3 regions of the Micromonospora sp. NPDC005254 genome follow, and region 2 is predicted to be linked to each of the others. Evidence: riboswitches for the same ligand, from Rfam matches in the RefSeq annotation. Region 2 holds a riboswitch; each other region holds the start of a gene.
What was found. A riboswitch is a leader RNA that binds a small molecule or an ion and turns the genes downstream of it on or off. The one in region 2 is predicted to bind cyclic di-AMP.

Region 1 (5,781 bases), on a different contig from region 2:
CTGGCCGCCGACCGGGCCCGCAGCGGACGGCAGCACGTCTTCGGCGCGGCGGCCCGCGAGCTGAGCCTGACCGAGTGCGTCAACCGCTCGGACGCGCTGGTCTCCGACGTGTCCGGCGTGATCTCGGACTACCTCTACTCCGGCAAGCCGTACGCCGTGACCGACATGGGCGACGAGGGCGACCGGTTCACCGACCGTTTCCCGTTGGCCGGGTCGGGTTACGTGCTGCGGCGCGACATGTCGAATGTGGACGCCGTGCTCACCGCGCTGCTGGACACCGACCCGCTGGCCGAGGAGCGCTGGGCCACCCGCCGCCGCTACCTGGGTGACTTCCCCGCCGAGTCGTACGCCGAGGCTTTCCTGACGGCCGCGCGCCGAGAGCTGGCGCCGGCGGAGAACCTGGCCACGTCAGCACCGGTCTAGCAGCTCAGCGGTAGGCGTCCAGCAGCGCCAGCACGGCGGCCGGGTCCTCCAGGTGCGCGTTGTGGCCGAGACCGGGCAGCGTGGCGACCGGCACGCCGTACTCCTTGAGCTGTGCGTCGGTGACCATCGGGTCGTGCTCGCCGCGTGCCAGCACCACCGGCACGTCGGTCGCCGCCAGCAGCGCGGTCAGGTCGGGCTGGCCGACGGCGAACGCGCTCGTGTCCATCGCGAGCCGCCACCGGCCGTCGACCTGGCGCAGGCCGGCGTCCACCATCGGATGGTCCGGAGAGACCAGACCGGTGAGGCCGGCGACCCGCAGGTAGCGGCGGGCGGCCTCGGTGCGGCTGGCGAACCAACCGAGCGGGCGGGCGGCGAGCTCCGCGGCCCGGGCCAGCTCGGCGGGTGACCAGACCGCCTTGATGCCCAACCCGACCACCGCGTCCACCGGCAGGCCGGCGGCGCGGGCCGCCAGCGCCAGGCCGACCACCCCACCCAGCGAGTGGCCGAGCACCACGATGCGGTCGTCGAAGGCCAGGCCCTGTGCGATCCGCTGGGCCAGACCCTCGAAGGAGTACGACGACAGCGGGGCCGACCAGCCGTGGCCGGCGAGATCCGGCGCCAACCACCGCCCTGGCCAGTGCTGCTCCAGCAGTGGCGCCCAGGGCAGCCACACGTCGCCCGTCGCTCCCATGCCGTGCAGCAGCAGCAGGACCGGCCCGCGACCGGCGTGACCAACCGATTCGTCCACCACGGCCGCAGTCTCCCACGGTTCGTGGCCCGGTACGAGAGCCGTCATCGGCATCGACGCGAGACGCCGCGGGCGCCGGCCCCTCGTGGGGGACGGCGCCCGCGGCGTCGTGGGCGTCAGCGCCTGGGTCAGGCGGAGTAGCCCCGGGTGGCGATCCAGTTGGCCAGGTCGATCGTGGTGATCCAGTACGCCGGGTCGGCCGCGTTCGCCGAGTCGGCGATCCGCACGGTCCGGCCGTTGTCCTTGTAGCCCACGACGGCGATGTAGTGCCCACCGCCGTAGGAGTGCCAGCCGCCATTGGTGTCGGTGGCGTCGCCGACGACGTTGGCCACCACGCCCCGGCCGTCGGTGATGGCCTTGACGACGTCGGCCTGGAGGCGGTCCATCTGCGCCGGGCTGGGCGTGCCCGCGAACATCCGGGTCTGGTACGGGGAACCCTTCACCTCGGCGTTGAGCACCCGGGTGGTGTCCTCGGCCGAGTTGGTGCCCATCTCGGTGGTGCCCAGCTCGGCGCCGAGCTCCTCCTGCGTACGGTCGATGCCGGTGGCGCTGAGGGCGTTGCGGGTGGCCGCCGGGCCGCAGTTGTAGTACGTGTTCTGCGCCTCGTAGTCGTAGTCGAGCACCTTGGTCGCGGGCGGCTTCGGCGGCGTCGGCTTACGGGTGAGGTCCGGGTTGCTCGTGGCCTTCGCGGCGGGCGACGCGGCGCTGGTGGCCGGGGCGGCAGTGCTCGGCGCGGCCGAGGGGGACGCGACGCGCGCCTGGTCGCGAGACGCGATGGTGTCGCTGCGCATCTCGGCGACTGTGGTCGCGGTGTGCTCGCTGGCCGGGGCGCCGTCGGCGCCCGCAAGCAGGGCGCCGGTCGTGGTGGCGATCGCGAGGGCCGCGGCGGAGGCGGCGACGATCTGGTACGGGCGCTCGGTCGCGAGGCGACGGAGCTGACGCTGCAGGGTGTGCTTCACGGGGTCCTCCACGGTTCGGGGGGTGAGCGGCACACCGGGCTCGGCCGGTATCCGGGCAGGCGCCAGCGCGCGAACCGTGGTCCGCGGATGGTGAACCGCTCAGGGGAACGCCCGGCGCGGCCGGGCGGGAAAGGCGGCGACCCGGGGGGTCAGCTCACCGTCACAAGGCGGATGAGCGGGGGCGCCGCGACGCCGTGGAGGCGGGGGAACAACCGAGGGGTGGAAAGGTGCTGCACGAGGATGGAACTCCTTCCGTCACCGCCTACCGGGTTAGCTGACGGATTCGGGCGGGAAGATCGCCCTACCGCGGGCCGTGGCTCGCGGATTCACCCCGGACTTACTGTGGGTCCCCGGTTCGTAGATCACGATTGAGCGGGTCGGCACGGCGTCGCCTCCTGCGATCGGTTACCGCACCGGACAGCACGACAGTACTGGCCAGTGCGGACCCTGCCAAGCCACGCCCACCTGCGTAAACATCGTTTGGCGCACCAATTTCTGCGCGTATTGCCGCTGACGTGACTCGATGGGACAACCGGTTCCGGAGGCGCCGACGGGCGACAACCGGACAGGCTGCCGGCAACGCCGCCACAATCGCGCGAACATTGGCCGCCGATGGTGCCGGTCGCCCGATTTTCATCGTCCGTGACGGGCCTCACATAACAGATCGGGCTCAACCGACCCGGGCCGGACGCCAGCGTGTCACGACCGCCGAACGCGACGCCCGGGTCGTCGTACGGCGCGACGGCAGCGGGTTCGGCCACAACCGGACCGCCGCCGCGTACGCCTCCTCGGCGAGCGTGCGTGCCGACTCGGCGGCCAGCTCCGCGTCCCGCCAGGCCGACCGCTCCCGCTCGTCGGCGGCCCGGTGGTCGGCCAGCCTCGCGTCACGGATCGCCCGGGTGAGCAGCACCTCCTGCTCGACCGGGTGCCGGCGGGGATCCCAGCCGCGCCGGTGCCCGAACACGTCACCGAGCTGAGTCATGGTCAACTCGCCGCGCCAGTGCGCCGCCATCGCGGCACGGTGCAGGTAGCGCTCCCGGGCCGCGTACTCGGCCGGGGTGTGCGGGGTACGTGGGGTCGGCAGCGCCCCGGCGGTGGCGAACCGACGGGCTGCGGTGTCCGCCTCGTCGTACCGGGACCAGGCGGCCTGCGCCTCTTCCTGAGTGATCAGCCAGTCAGCGCGTCGTCGCCGGGCCGTCTGCGCCGCGCGGGCCGCGGCCACGGCCACCTCTTCGGCGTAGCGGCGCAGGTCGGCGAGTTCGGCGGCGGCCACCTCCTGGGCGGTGGGCGGCGGCGGCGGCTCGGAGGCGGTCGAGTCCGGCTCCGGGCGGGCGACCAGCACGGCGAGAACGGTCAGCGCCAGCAGGAACAGGGCCGACCAGATGGCGGCGGCCTGGGGCACCTCGGTCAGGAACTGGTAGAAGACGACGGTCTCCATGGTCGGCACCTCGGGAGAATGCGCGTTGCTACGGGGAAGCCGCACGAGGGTCGGTGACCCGCGGGTCGGCTGGTACGGACTGGTGTGTCGACAGGTGCGGTGGCGGGACGCTCGATCGGGGCCTCGGCGCTGCGGCGGGGCGGCTCAGCAGCCGGTGCGGTGGCCAGTGGCCGGCGCGGAGGTCAGTGACCCGGTGCGGGTCAGGAGCCGGTGCGCGGTCAGCGACCCGCCGTGATTCGGTGCTCCGGTGGGGCCCGGGGAGACCGGGCAGCCGGGTTGTCGGCGCGGGGTGACCGCTCGGAGACCGCCCGCCCCGGCGTCACGCCGGTCGACGTGGCGACCAGGGTGCGCGAAGTGTCGTGCAGCGCGGGTTGCGGGTCGGCGGACCACGCCGCGGCGGACTCGTCAACGGCGGCGGACTCGTCAACGGCGGCGCTGTCGCGGGCTGCCCGCTCCTGGGCGGCGCTGTCGCGGGCGGCGGTCTGGTCGTCGTCGACGATGGACGTCGCGGGCCCGGTGCTGGACACGGCGGCGGGTCGGTCGGGCGACGCGGGCGGCTCGACTGCGGACGTCGCCGAGGCGGCTGGCGTTGGCGACCCCGGAAGGGCCGTGGTCGCGCCGAGCGCGAGGGCGGCGATGACGGCGAGGCTGGTCAGCACCCGTGTCGCCCAGCGCGCCACCCACCACAGGGGACAGGTGAGCGCGACCGGAAGCACGTCCCCACGCTACCGCCGACGACGACCGTGCGCATCGACGCCGGGCGTGTCGGCTCACGCCGCGCCGACCGCGTCCGGCCTGGGCGGATGGGTCAGCGCGAGTCGGCGTACGTCGATCGTTCGTCGGTCCGGCCTGCGCCGGGGGCCCGGTCGTCGGTGTCGCCGGTGCGCTGTGGAGGGACGGCCGACGGCCGCTTCGGGCGGCGCGGCGCGAGCCGGCGCATCATCGGGGTCTCGACGTAGCGGTGCAGCAGCCCGGCGAGCACCAGATTCACCAGCAGGAACCCGAGCACCACCGCAGGGCCGCGCCAGCCCCGGAAGCCGGTCCCCCAGTCGCCGCTGAGCCGCAGCACGCTCGTCATGACCAGCACGTGCACCAGGTAGAAGGCGAAGGAGACCTCACCGAGCCAGATCAGCGGGCGGGAGCGCCACGGCGAGCGCCGGCCCCGCACGTCCGCGTCGGCGGCAGCGGTGATCACCAGCAGGTACGCGATGGCGAGAAGCGTGGTCCACCACTGGGCGGGGATCCACTGCGCGGCGGTCACCCAGGTGACCACGAAGATCGCGGTGGCCGCCGTCAGCCGCGGCCCGCGCCAGAGGCCGCGCAGCATCAGTTCCGCCGCCACCGCGCCCAGCCAGAACTCCAGCGACCGCACCGGTGGGAAGACCTGGGTGAACCACCAGCGGCTGACCTCGGGCACCAGGTGCTGCGCCGGCCAGAGCGCGAGGATCAGCAGCGGCAGCGCGATGATCAGCGTCCAGAGCACCGACGGCCGGGCGCGGCGCAGCAGGGGCAGCGCCAGCGGCAGGCACAGGTAGAAGAAGAACTCGCAGGACAGCGACCAACTCACCGTGTTGATGCTGTAGAACCAGCCCGGCCGGGGGTCCCACGCCTGCAACAGCAGCACGTTCTCCAGGGCGGCCGCCGGCAGGACGGGGTCGGCGAACCACCAGGCGACCAGGAGCGCGGCCGCCCACAGCACCAGGTGGTTCGGATAGATCTTCGCGACCCGCCGCCGCCAGAAGGCTGCCCGGGAGTCGCCCGGGCGGGCCGACCAGACCAGCACGAAGCCGCTGAGGATGAAGAAGAACTGCACCCCGGACAGGCCGAGGGTGAACAGCGCGTCGACCACCGCCTTGTAGTCCGGCTCGGCGATGATCCGCATCGTCCCGGCGTGAAAGCCGAAGACGAGCAACGCGGCGATCCACCGCAACCCGGTCAGTGAGGGCAGCCGGGCCACAGCGGGCGCGGGCGGCGCGGCCGGCGCGTCGGTGGTGCTCGTCATGCCGGGGTCCCGACGCTCCGCAGGGTCACCAGCACGTACGTCTCCTCCTCGGCGCGCGGCGTCGGACGGCGCGACGGCGACGCCCGCGACGGCCCGACAGGACCGCACCGAGGCACCCTACCGGGTCACTCCCGGGTGAACCGGGCGGCCGTTGTTAACCTTCCGCTTCGCGGGTGTTCAGGGATTCCACAGTCCTTCGCCACGTGCGGTT
Region 2 (5,781 bases):
ACGACCGTTACTGCATCGACGTCCTCACCCAGATCTCCGCGATCCAGGCCGCGCTCGACAAGGTGGCCCTGGGCCTGCTCGACGGGCACGCCCGGCACTGCATGCACGAGGGGGCGGCCGAGGGCCGGGCCGACGAGATGGCCACCGAGATGATGGCGGCCGTCGGCCGACTCATGAAGCGCGGCTGAGCCGGTCAGTCGGGCTCCGCGTCGAGGCGTACCCGGCGGAGCAACTGGGCGTTGAGCGCCACCACGATGGTGGACGCCGACATCAGCACCGCCGCCACCGCCGGGCTCAACGCCACCCCGGCCCAGGCGAGCACCCCGGCCGCCAGGGGCAACGCCACCACGTTGTAGCCGGCGGCCCAGGCCAGGTTCTGCCGCATCTTGCGGTACGACGCCCGGGAGAGCCGGACCACGGCACCGACACCGCGCGGGTCGGACGACGCCAGCACCACCCCGGCGGACTCGATCGCCACGTCGGTCCCCGCCCCGATCGCGATGCCGACGTCGGAGCGGGCCAGCGCCGGCGCGTCGTTCACCCCGTCGCCGACCATCGCCACGGTCAGCCCTCGCCGCTGGAGCTCCGCGACCCGGCTGTCCTTCTCGGCCGGCAGCACCTCGGCGAAGACCTCGTCCACTCCCGACCGGAAGCCGAGATCGGCGGCCACCGACTCGGCCACCGACCGCGCGTCGCCGGTGATCATGGCGATGGTGCGGACGCCTTCGGCACGGAGCTCGGCGATGGCCTGCCGGGCCTCCGGACGCACCTCGTCGGTGAGCGCGAACGCCCCGAGCACGGTGCCCGGCAGCCGCACCAGGTACAGCACCACGGCCCCGCGCGCCGACCATCTGCCGGTCGCCGCCTTCAGGTCGTCCGGGAGCGCTCGGCCCAGATCCCGCAGCAACGCCGGGCCGCCCACCGCGTACTCCGTACCGTCGACGGTGGCCCGCACGCCGCGGCCCGGCAGCGACCGGAAGCCGGTGGCACGCGCTGGGCCGGCGGACCCGGCCGCCGTCACGATCGCCCGAGCCAGCGGATGCTCGCTGTCGGACTCGACGCCGGCGGCGATCCGCAGCGCTTCCTCCCGCTCCAGCCCCTGGGTCGTCACCAGGTCGCTCACCGCGTGCTCACCCCGGGTCAGCGTGCCGGTCTTGTCGAAGAGCACCGCGTCGACGGTCCGCATGCGCTCCAGCGCCAACCGGTCCTTGACCAGGATCCCGCGCCGCGCCGCCAGGGCGGTGGAGAGCGCCACGACCAGCGGGATGGCCAGGCCGAGCGCGTGCGGGCAGGCGATCACCAGGACGGTGACCGTACGGACCACCGCCTGGTCGGGCTCACCGAGCGCGGTCCAGACCGCCAGCGTCACCACGGCGGTGCCGGCGGCCACGTAGAACAGCGCGGCGGCGAACCGGTCGGCCAGCAGTTGGGCCTGCCCACCCGAGCGCTGCGCCTGCGCGACCATGCGCTGAATGCCGGCGAGCGCGGTCTCGTCACCCAGCGCCTCGACCCGGACCCGGATCGCCGAGTCGGTGGCGACCGTGCCGGCCACCACCCGCTCGCCCGTCGACCGGGCCACCGGCCGCGACTCACCGGTGATCATCGACTCGTCCAGTTCGGCGTCGCCATCGACGATCCGGCCGTCCGCCGGCACCCGACCCCCGGGCCGGACAAGCACCACGTCGCCCACCCGCAACGCGCCGACCGGCACCGGCTCGGCCTGCCCGTCCGCCGCCACGCGCTCGGCCTCGTCGGGCAGCAGCGCGGCCAACGCCGCCAGCGCCCCCCGGGCCTGCCCGATGGCCTTCATCTCCTGCCAGTGCCCGAGCAGCATGATGGTGACCAGCGCGGCCAACTCCCACCAGAAGTCCAGGTCGAAGGCGCCCAGGCTGGTGGCCAACGACGCCGAGTACGCCACCGTGATCGCCATCGCGACCAGCAGCATCATTCCCGGCGCCCGGTCCCGGATCTCCCGCACCGCACCGACCAGGAACGGCCAGCCACCCCAGAGGAAAATCACCGATCCGAGCACCGGCCCGACCCAGGAGCGGCCCGGAACGTCCCACCGGAGCCCGAGCCCGTCCACCACCAGGTGGCTGGTCAGCACCACCGGCAGGGTGAGCACCAGGCAGACCCAGAACCGGCGGCGGAACATCGCCGGGTCGTGGCCGGCGTGCTTGTCGTGGCCAGCGTGCTTGTCCTGGCCGGCGTGCCTCTCCGGGCCGGCGTGCTGATCGTGGCCGGCCGGCGTCGCGTGCTGGCTCTGGTCGGCGGCCTGCTCAGGGGCGGGCTCGGACGCGGGCATGACTCCAACATGCCGCTCCGGGCGACGCCGCGCGGGCGGTTCGACCATCCGACACTCCGCCACGACCTGCGACACCCGGTCCGGCTGGCTAGCATTTCCGGCGATGGCCTACTGGACCCCACCGCCCAGTCGGGCACCGGCGCCGCCACGGCGCGGCGCCTCCGCCGACCGGCCGGTCCGACGGCTCACCCTGTGTGATCACCGGGTCGCCAGCCGGCAATCCGATGCGCCCGGCACCGCGTTCGACCGGCGGAGGTGAACCGACCGGCCCGTCGGCACGTACCCCGCACCGGATCGTTGGGAGTTCTCGCATTGGGTTCCGACCACAGCCGTACCGCTCCGCCCGTCCCACCCCGGGCCCGGCGGATCCTCGTCGCGACGGTGGTGCCGCTCTTCGTGGCCACCGTCGTCGCCGCCGTGGTGCTCTGGCCACGGGACGGGGCGCCGCAGACCGGCGGCGGCACGGACGCGCCGCGCCACCACGGCACGGTCACCCGGGTGGTGACCGAACCCTGCCCACCGTCGGCCAACCCGGAGGGCACGCCGGCCACCGGGCCGTGCGGGACCGTGGACGTACGGATCGAGGACGGGCCGAGCGCCGGCCAGCAGGTGCAAACGCCAGTCCCCGCCGGGCCCGGCGCTCCGCGGATCGAGGTCGGCGACGACGTCGTCCTGGTCGAGCTGACCGACCCGACCGATCCCGCCACCAGCAGCTGGAACATCGCCGAGCATCAGCGCGGAAAGCCGTTGGTGTGGCTCGCGGTGGTCTTCGCCGCCGCGATCGTCGCGTTCGGCCGGTGGCGGGGCCTGGCCGCGCTGGCAGGGCTGGCCGCCAGCTTCGCCATCCTGCTCACCTTCGTGTTGCCGGGCATCAGCGCCGGCCGGTCACCGCTGCTGGTGGCGGTGGTTGGCGCAGCCCTGATCATGTTCGTGGTGCTCTACCTGACACACGGGGTGACCGCGCAGACCTCGGTCGCGGTGCTCGGCACCCTGGGCAGCCTGGTGCTCACCGGCGTGCTCGCGACCATCGCCACCGCCGCCACCCACCTGACCGGCTTCGGCAGCGAGGACGCCACCACGCTGTCGATGTTCCAGGCCGATGTCGATCTGCGTGGCCTGCTGCTCGCCGGGATCATCATCGGCTCACTCGGGGTGCTCGACGACGTGACCGTCACCCAGGCCGCCACCGTCACCGAGCTGGCGAACGCCAACCCCGGCCTGAGCCGGCTGCAGCTCTACCGGGCGGCCACCCGGGTCGGCCGGGCGCACATCGCCTCCACGGTCAACACCATCGTCCTGGCGTACGCGGGCGCCTCACTTCCGCTGCTGCTTCTGCTCACCGCCGACACCCGCCCCCTCGGGCAGATCCTGACCAGCGAGTTCCTCGCCCAGGAGATCGTCCGCAGCGCGGTCGCCACGCTCGGCCTGATCGCCGCCGTACCCCTCACCACCGGGCTCGCCGCCGTGGTGACCGCGGCCGGGTCGACGCCGGCGCAGGGCGCGGCCGCCGACGTCCTGACGCCGCGCCCCCGTCCGGACCGGACGGAGGCGTTGGCCGCCCTCAGCTCCCCGCCAGCGGGTCGGTCCGACGGGCCCGACCCGGAGCGGAGCGCACCCCCATCCACCGCCACCACCGGGTGGCCAGAGCCGAACAGGAGCACGGATACGGCATGGTGACACTCCTCAGCGTGACCGGATCGGGCCTACGCCCTGAAAACCGCGTCACTGGTCACTCAACGCCATGGCGAAATGACGCTTTTAGTCGGCATCAGGACGTAGCTCAGGCGGTGGACTCTCGGGTAACCTCGCTGCCGGTCACCGACGAAGGCGCGCAGCGGCGCCTGCGGTGCCACCGCCCAATCGCCAACCGGCGAGCCGGGGACCCAGGTACGTGGGGTGAATCCGCGACAGCGGTAGGGGCCACTTCCGCCCCGAACCCGTCAGCTAACCCGGTCGGCGGTCGACGGAAGGGAACATTGTGACGGCACCCCTACGCCGCTGGTTGACACCCGTGGTGGCCGTGCTCGCTGCGCTGACCGTGTTCGCCGGGCCCCTCCCGGCCCACGCCGCCCCGACGACCCCCACACCGTCCGGGCACGAAGAGGAAGACGAACCCAAGCTCCTCAACGACGTCATCGAGCAGACCAACCGGGACTACGTGGCGGCCAAGTCCAAGCTGGACAAGTCCAAGAAGCGGCAGCTTGAGCTGGCGTTGCAGGTCGAGCGGGCGAAGGCCGACCTGGAGGCGCTGGCCCCGCAGGTCGGGCAGATCGCCGCCCAGTCGTACCGGACCGGGCGGATCGGCGCGATCGCGATGCTGCTGGAGAGCGACGCCCCGGACTCGTTCGTCCGACGGGCCGCGGCGCTCGACGAGATGAACATGGTCAACGAGAAGAAGCTCGCCGAGGTCAACACGGTCAAGACCCGCGCCGAGCAGGCCAAGCTGGCCCTCGACGCGGAGGTCCGCGAGCAGCAGAAGCAGACCGCCCTGATGGCGAAGGACAAGCGCGACGCGGACAAGGCGCTCGCGCTGGTCGGCGGTCAGGGTTTCACCGGCGGTCTGGTCGACGCCGTCTCGCCGGTCGCCCGGATCGGCCCGGGTCGCACCGCCGACGGCGACTGGAAGGCCGAGTCATGCAGCGAGGACGACCCCACCACCTCCGGTTGTGTCACGCCGCGCACCCTGCACGCGTACAAGGAGGTCAAGCGGGCCGGGTTCAACCGGTTCGTCGGCTGCCACCGCAACGGTGGCCCGTTCGAGCACCCGAAGGGCCGCGCCTGTGACTGGTCGTTGCAGAAGAGCGGCTTCAGCCCGTGGCACAACAACGACACCCGCATGTACGGCAACAACGTCGCCGCGTTCCTCATCCGCAACGCCGACCGCCTCGGCATCTACTACGTGATCTGGAACCGGCAGATCTGGTTCCCGGCGACCGGCTGGAAGTCGTACAGCGGACCGTCGAACCACACCGACCACGTGCACATGTCGCTGCTCTGACCCGGTGCCAAGAAGTCGAGGGCCGTCCCGCATCAGGCGGGGCGGCCCTCGTCGCGTCAGGCGGCGGAAGTTGCCGGGGCGGTCCGCGTCAGGCGGCGGCGGAAGCTGCCGGGTCGTCCGAGGCGCCGGGCGCGTCGAACGTCGCGGCACCCGCCGGTGCGGGGGTAACCGCGCGCACCACACCGGCGGCGAGCCGGTACGACATGCCCACCACCGCACACCGCCCCTGTGCCACCTCGTCGGCCAGCACGGGCGACTGCCCGAGCAGCGTCTCGACGGTCTGCGCGATGTGGATGTCGACGATGCCGTCGACGTCGTCCACGCCCTCGGCGGTGGCACGTCGCAGGCTGGGCAGCACCGCGTCGACCACCGCGGGCAGGTGTCCCGGCGGCGCGACGCCGGTGGCGGCCGCCTCACGGGCGGCCTGCACGGCACCGCACGAGTCGTGGCCGAGGACCACCACCAGTGGAGTGCCGAG
Region 3 (5,781 bases), on a different contig from region 2:
CCGGCTGATCCGGCTCGCCGAGACGACGGGCGCCGGTGTCCTGGCCCGGTGCGGCTCGTGGCGCGCGCCCCGGGCGCTGCTGAACGCGTTGCAACCGAGCATCCGGTGGATGCTCTTCGGCGACCGCTGTGATCCCTCCGACATTCGGCTGGTGACCTCGGCGGTGGCCCGCGCCTCGCTGCGCTCGATCGGCGGCTTCCGCGCCTCGATCGGCGCCCAGCGCCGGCTGGACACCCTCACCGCGCTGGCCCACCTGCCGGCCGCCGCCCTGGTCGGTGACCGGGACCGGCTGACCCCACCGCCGTGCGCCGAGTCGATCGCCGCCGCCCTGCCGGCCACCGAGCTGACCGTCTGTCCGGGTGCCGGACACATGCTGATGATGGAGCGCCCGGACGAGGTGAACGCCGCGCTGACCGGCGTACTGCGTCGGGTGCTCGCCGCGCCGGCGCGCGACGGGCACGACGCGAGCGCGACCGGGACGGGTCGCTGAGCACGTTCCCGCACCTCGGGCGCGAAGCCCCGGGCCCGGGGCCGTACCCTTCTGCGGTTGGCCCGCGCGGTTCGCGCCGTCTGCCGGCGACATCGAAGGAGCGTGCGTTGACCGACCAGACCGCCCTGGAGCAGGAGATCGCCGTCGAGCAACGGCACCTCGACCGGGTGTACGCCCGACTGGCCGAGCTGCGCCAGTCCGCGGTTCGGGCCGAACGGGACGGTTACCGGATGGCCCGGGTCGGCACGTTCGGCGCGCTGGTCGAGCGCGACGCGATGGTCTTCCACGCCGCGCAGCGACGGCACACCCTCGACGCCGAGCACGAGGGGCTGGTCTTCGGCCGTCTGGACCTGCGCGACCGGCAGGTGCTGCACGTCGGGCGGCTCGGCATCCGCGACGAGGACGCCACCACGCTGGTCGTCGACTGGCGCGCGCCGGCCGCCTCCGCGTTCTACCAGGCCACCCCGGCGCAGCCGCTGGGCGTGGTGCGTCGCCGCACCATCTCCTCGCGCGCCGAGCGGGTCACCCGGATCGAGGACGACCTGCTGGACCCGACCGCCGCGCCGGAGGGGATGACTGTGGTCGGTGACGGCGCGTTGCTGGCCACCCTGTCCCGCGCCACCGGTCGGGGCATGCGCGACATCGTGGCGACGATCCAGCGGGAGCAGGACGAGGCCATCCGGTCGCCCGGTTCCGGGGTGACGATCGTGGCGGGCGGTCCGGGCACCGGCAAGACGGCGGTCGCCCTGCACCGGGCGGCCTTCCTGCTCTACTCCGACCGCAGCCGGTACGCCGGCGGGGGCATCCTGGTGGTCGGGCCGTCCACCGTCTTCGTCGAGTACATCGCCTCGGTGCTGCCCTCGCTCGGTGAGGACACGGCGACCCTGCACTCGCTGGGCAGCCTCTTTCCGGGAATGACCGCCACCCGCGCCGACCCGCCCGAGGTGGCGGCGGTGAAGGGCTCGCTGCGGATGCGCCGGGTGCTGGAGCGCGCGGCCCGCGACGCGGTGCCGGGCGGCCCGGGTGAGCTGCGGCTGCTCTACCGGGGCACGCTGCTGCGGCTGGACCGGGCCGAGCTGGACCGGATCCGGGACCGCGCGCTGCACCGTGGCGCCCGGCGCAACGAGGCACGCCGGGCCGGCTTCGACGGGGTGTTCGCCGCGCTCTGGGCGCAGGCCCGGGCGGTGGGCATCACCCGGCTGCCCGAGCACCGGGCCTTCGAGGGCGAGATCGCCGAGCGGCCAGAGTTCCGGGAGTTCCTCAAGGCGTGGTGGCCCCGCCTGCACCCCCGACACGTGCTCGGCTGGCTGGCCCGCCCGGACCGGCTACGTCGGTACGCCGGCGGCATCCTCTCCGGCGCGGAGATCAGGCTGCTCACCGCCGCGTACCAGAATCTGGACACCGCGGGCCTGACCATCGCGGACGTGGCGTTATTGGACGAGTTGGACGCGCTGCTCGGCAAGCCCATGCAGCCGGCGCGGGCCCGCCGTGACCCGTTCCAACTCGCCGGCGGCGTGCGCGAGCTGAGCACCGCCAGCGACCGGCAGCGGGCCGCCCGCGCGGCGGCCCGGGAGCGTCCGGAGGACTACCGGGAGTACGCGCATGTGGTGGTGGACGAGGCGCAGGACGTCTCGCCGATGCAGTGGCGGATGGTCGGACGGCGCGGCCGCCTGGCCTCCTGGACCGTCGTGGGCGACCCGGCGCAGACCGCGTGGATCGGTGATCCCCAGGAGCTGACCCACGCCCGGGACCAGGCGCTGGGCCGTCGCAAGCGGCACGATTTCACGCTCACCACCAACTACCGCAACTCGGCGGAGATCTTCGCGGTGGCGGCGGCGGAGATCCGCCGGCTCTACCCCGACCTGCCGCTGCCGAACGCCGTACGCTCCACCGGTATCGACCCCGTCGAGCTGGTGGTGCCGCCGGCCGGGTTGGAGACCGCGGTCGTGGAGGCGGCCACCGGCCTGCTGGCCGAGGTGGACGGCACGGTCGGGGTGATCACGCCGGTCACCCGCCGCGACGAGGTCGCCGGTTGGCTCGGCTCACTCGGCGCGGCGCGGCTGCAGGTGGTGACCAGCCTGGAGGCGAAGGGCATGGAGTACGACGGGGTGGTGCTGGTCGCCCCGAGCGAGATCCGGGCCGATCCGGGCTCCGGCGTACGAACGCTCTACGTGGCGCTCTCCCGGGCCACCCAGCGGCTCACCACCATCGACCCGACCGGCTGACCTGCGGGTTGCCGTGTCGAAGGGTGGGCCGGTCCGTACACTTGCATACATAGCGATGTGAGCATACATTTGACCGGGTCCCGGGTGGCGACGGAGGGTGGATTTCGTGGGAGCAGGTCATGACCACCACCACGGGTCGGTCACCAACGCCGCCCACCAGCACCGGGGCCGACTCTGGACCGCGTTCGGGCTGCTCGCGACGCTGATGGTGGTCGAGGGTGTGGCCGCCTTCCACACCGGCTCGCTCGCCCTGCTCTCCGACGCCGGGCACATGTTCACCGACGTGCTGGGCATCGGGATGGCGCTCGCCGCGATCACCGCCACCCGGCGGGCCACCGGCGACCCGCAGCGCACCTTCGGGCTCTACCGCCTCGAGGTGCTCGCCGCCCTGGCCAACGCCGTCCTGCTCTCCGGCGTGGCGGTCTACGTGGTGATCGAGGCGATCGGCCGGTTCGGCGACCCGCACGAGGTGCTGACCGGCCCGATGCTCGCGGTGGCCGTCCTCGGCCTGCTCGCGAACGTGATCGCGTTCGCGCTGCTGCGCGCCGGCGCCCGGGAGAGCATCAACCTCCAGGGCGCCTACCTGGAGGTGCTCGGCGACCTGCTCGGCTCGCTCGGCGTGATCGGCGCGGCGCTGCTCATCGCGGTCACCGAGTGGTGGTGGGCCGACCCGTTGGTAGCGGTCGCCATCGGCGTGTTCATCCTGCCGCGCACCTGGCGGCTGGGGCGCGCGGCCGTCCGCATCCTGGTGCAGGCCGCCCCGGAACACCTCCAGGTCACCGCCGTGCACGACCGACTGGCCGCGGTGCCCGGCGTGGTGGAGGTGCACGACCTGCACGTCTGGACGCTCACCTCGGGCATGGAGGTGGCCTCCGCACACCTGATCATGGCGCCCGGCGGGGAGGTCGGCACGGTGCTCACCGCGGCGCGTACCGCCCTGCGGGAGGACTTCCGCATCGAGCACGCCACGCTGCAGATCGAGCCCGGGTCCGCCACGGGCGCCTGCGGTTCGATCGAGTGGTGAGCACCTATCTGACGAAAAGACCGTTTTGCCGTCATCTTCGGTGGCGGCGCAGACACCTTCCGTCACATCGACTGCACACGTCCCACCTGCCCCGGTAGGCTCGTCCCCGGCCACCACCCGGCGGCGCCCTCCCGGCGCCGGTGGCGGCCGCCGCCTAATCACCCGAGAGGGCGAACCGGGGAACCACGTTCCTGGGGTGCATCCGCGTCAGCGGTAGGGATCTTCCGTCCCGAACCCGTCAGCTAACCCGGTCGGCGGCTGACGGAAGGACATGCGTAGTGGCACCAGCACGACCACCCGCCGCCCGACTCGCGGCACTGATCGTCATGATGGTCACCCTCGGCGTCGCCCTACCGGTGGGCGCCGCCACCGCCGCTCCCCCCGGCGGCCTGCGGGCCGCCGCGGCGCCCGACGGCGACGAGGAGGGCGGCACCCCCGCGCTGCGGGCCCAACTGGAGGCCGCCAGCAAGGGCTACCTGGACGCGAAGCGCGCCCTGGACACCTCCGTCAAGCGCCAGCAGCAACTCGCGGCCAAGCTGAAGACCACCGAGGCCGAGATGACCGTGCGCAACGGCAAGGTCGGCGAGATCGCCGGCGTGGCGTACCGCACCGGCCGGCTCAGCACCGTCTCGGCGTTGCTCAACACCAACACCCCCGAGGGCTTCATGGACCGGGCGGCCGCGCTGGACGTGGTGGCCGCCAACGAGGACCGGGTGCTGCGCGACCTGCACGCCACCCGGGACGAGGCCAACCGCACCCGCACCGCCCTGGACGGCGAGATCCGCGAGCAGCGCAAGCAGGTCGAGGTGATGGCCAAGCGCAAGGAACAGGCCGAACGGGCCCTGGCGGTCGCCACCAGCAAGCCGCGCACCACCGCTGCCGACACCAGTTCCAACCGGGGCACCTCCACCGCCAACGCCCAGCCCGCGCCGCGCAACTCCGACGGCTCCTGGCCCTCCGAGTCGTGCAGCATCAACGACCCCACCCCGGCCAGCGGCTGCATCACCCCCCGCACCCTGCACGCCCTCAACCAGGCGAAGGCCGCCGGCTTCACCCGGTACGTCTCCTGCCACCGCTCGGGCGGCTCCGGCGAACACCCGAAGGGTCGGGCCTGCGACTTCGCCGCCCAGAAGGGCGGCTTCGGCGGGGACGCCACCGGCGGCGACAAGACGTACGGCAACAACCTGGCCGCGTACTTCATCCGCAACTCCGACCGGCTCGCCGTGCTCTACGTGATCTGGTACAGGCAGATCTGGCTGCCCAGCAGCGGGTGGAAGTCGTACAGCGGGGGGAACGGCGACCCCTCCAGCGAACACACCAACCACGTACACCTGTCGGTGTACTGACCCCACCGGTGGCCGGCGCACCGTCGAGCGGGTGCGCCGGCCCCGGGTACGTCAGCGGACGTACCCCGGACGCCGCCGGTGATCGGACGACCCGGCCGGGCCGGGCCGGCAGCATGTCGGGTATGCCGCGAATCCCACCCGCCACCCGCAAGGCGCTGCTCACCCTGCACCTCATCACCTCGCTCGGTTGGCTCGGGGCCGACCTGGTGCTGCTCACCCTCGGCATCGCGGCACAGCGCGGCGCCGACCCGGCCGTGGTCTATCCGGTCGCCGGGCTCGTCGGCACGGTGCTGTTCGCGCCGCTGAGCGTGCTCGTCTGGCTCGTCGGCGTCGCCAGCGCGCTGCTCACCCCCTGGGGCCTGGTGCGCTACCGGTGGGTGCTGGTCAAGCTCGTGATCACCACGGTGATGGTCGGGCTGGTGCTGTTCCTGCTCACCCCGAACCTGCGGCACGCGAGCGCGCTGGGCGCCGCCCTCCCCGCCCGGGATCGCGCCGACCTGGTGATCGCGCCCGCGGTGTCGACCAGCCTCATGATCATCGCGACCGTGCTCTCCACGTACAAGCCCTGGGGCCGCCGACCCGCCCGACCCACCGGCGCACGCCATACCTCCGCCGCCGCGAGCCCGGCACGCAACGCGCCACAAGATCGCGCAACAACACGGAAGTCAACAGTGTTGCGTTAGGGCTCCGGCCGGC

Region 1: linked by a shared signal. The riboswitch ahead of ACFYPR_RS26620 (C39 family peptidase) and the one ahead of ACFYPR_RS30600 (hypothetical protein) in region 2 are both predicted to bind cyclic di-AMP.
Region 3: linked by a shared signal. The riboswitch ahead of ACFYPR_RS09825 (coiled-coil domain-containing protein) and the one ahead of ACFYPR_RS30600 (hypothetical protein) in region 2 are both predicted to bind cyclic di-AMP.

Annotation. Positions count from the first base shown of each region.
Region 1 covers NZ_JBIAKM010000009.1:283,666-289,446, reverse strand. The annotation lists gene ACFYPR_RS26630 (CDP-glycerol glycerophosphotransferase family protein) at 1-423, shown strand, start outside; gene ACFYPR_RS26625 (alpha/beta hydrolase) at 428-1,174, opposite strand; gene ACFYPR_RS26620 (C39 family peptidase) at 1,300-2,142, opposite strand; cyclic di-AMP (ydaO/yuaA leader) riboswitch at 2,375-2,515, opposite strand; gene ACFYPR_RS26615 (hypothetical protein) at 2,801-3,568, opposite strand; gene ACFYPR_RS26610 (hypothetical protein) at 3,787-4,284, opposite strand; gene ACFYPR_RS26605 (acyltransferase family protein) at 4,377-5,570, opposite strand.
Region 2 covers NZ_JBIAKM010000013.1:72,143-77,923, forward strand. The annotation lists gene ACFYPR_RS30585 (metal-sensitive transcriptional regulator) at 1-188, shown strand, start outside; gene ACFYPR_RS30590 (heavy metal translocating P-type ATPase) at 194-2,305, opposite strand; gene ACFYPR_RS30595 (YibE/F family protein) at 2,618-3,982, shown strand; cyclic di-AMP (ydaO/yuaA leader) riboswitch at 4,149-4,279, shown strand; gene ACFYPR_RS30600 (hypothetical protein) at 4,284-5,303, shown strand; gene ACFYPR_RS30605 (carbonic anhydrase) at 5,392-5,781, opposite strand, start outside.
Region 3 covers NZ_JBIAKM010000003.1:32,778-38,558, reverse strand. The annotation lists gene ACFYPR_RS09840 (alpha/beta fold hydrolase) at 1-490, shown strand, start outside; gene ACFYPR_RS09835 (HelD family protein) at 598-2,715, shown strand; gene ACFYPR_RS09830 (cation diffusion facilitator family transporter) at 2,822-3,739, shown strand; cyclic di-AMP (ydaO/yuaA leader) riboswitch at 3,881-4,012, shown strand; gene ACFYPR_RS09825 (coiled-coil domain-containing protein) at 4,018-5,085, shown strand; gene ACFYPR_RS09820 (hypothetical protein) at 5,208-5,768, shown strand.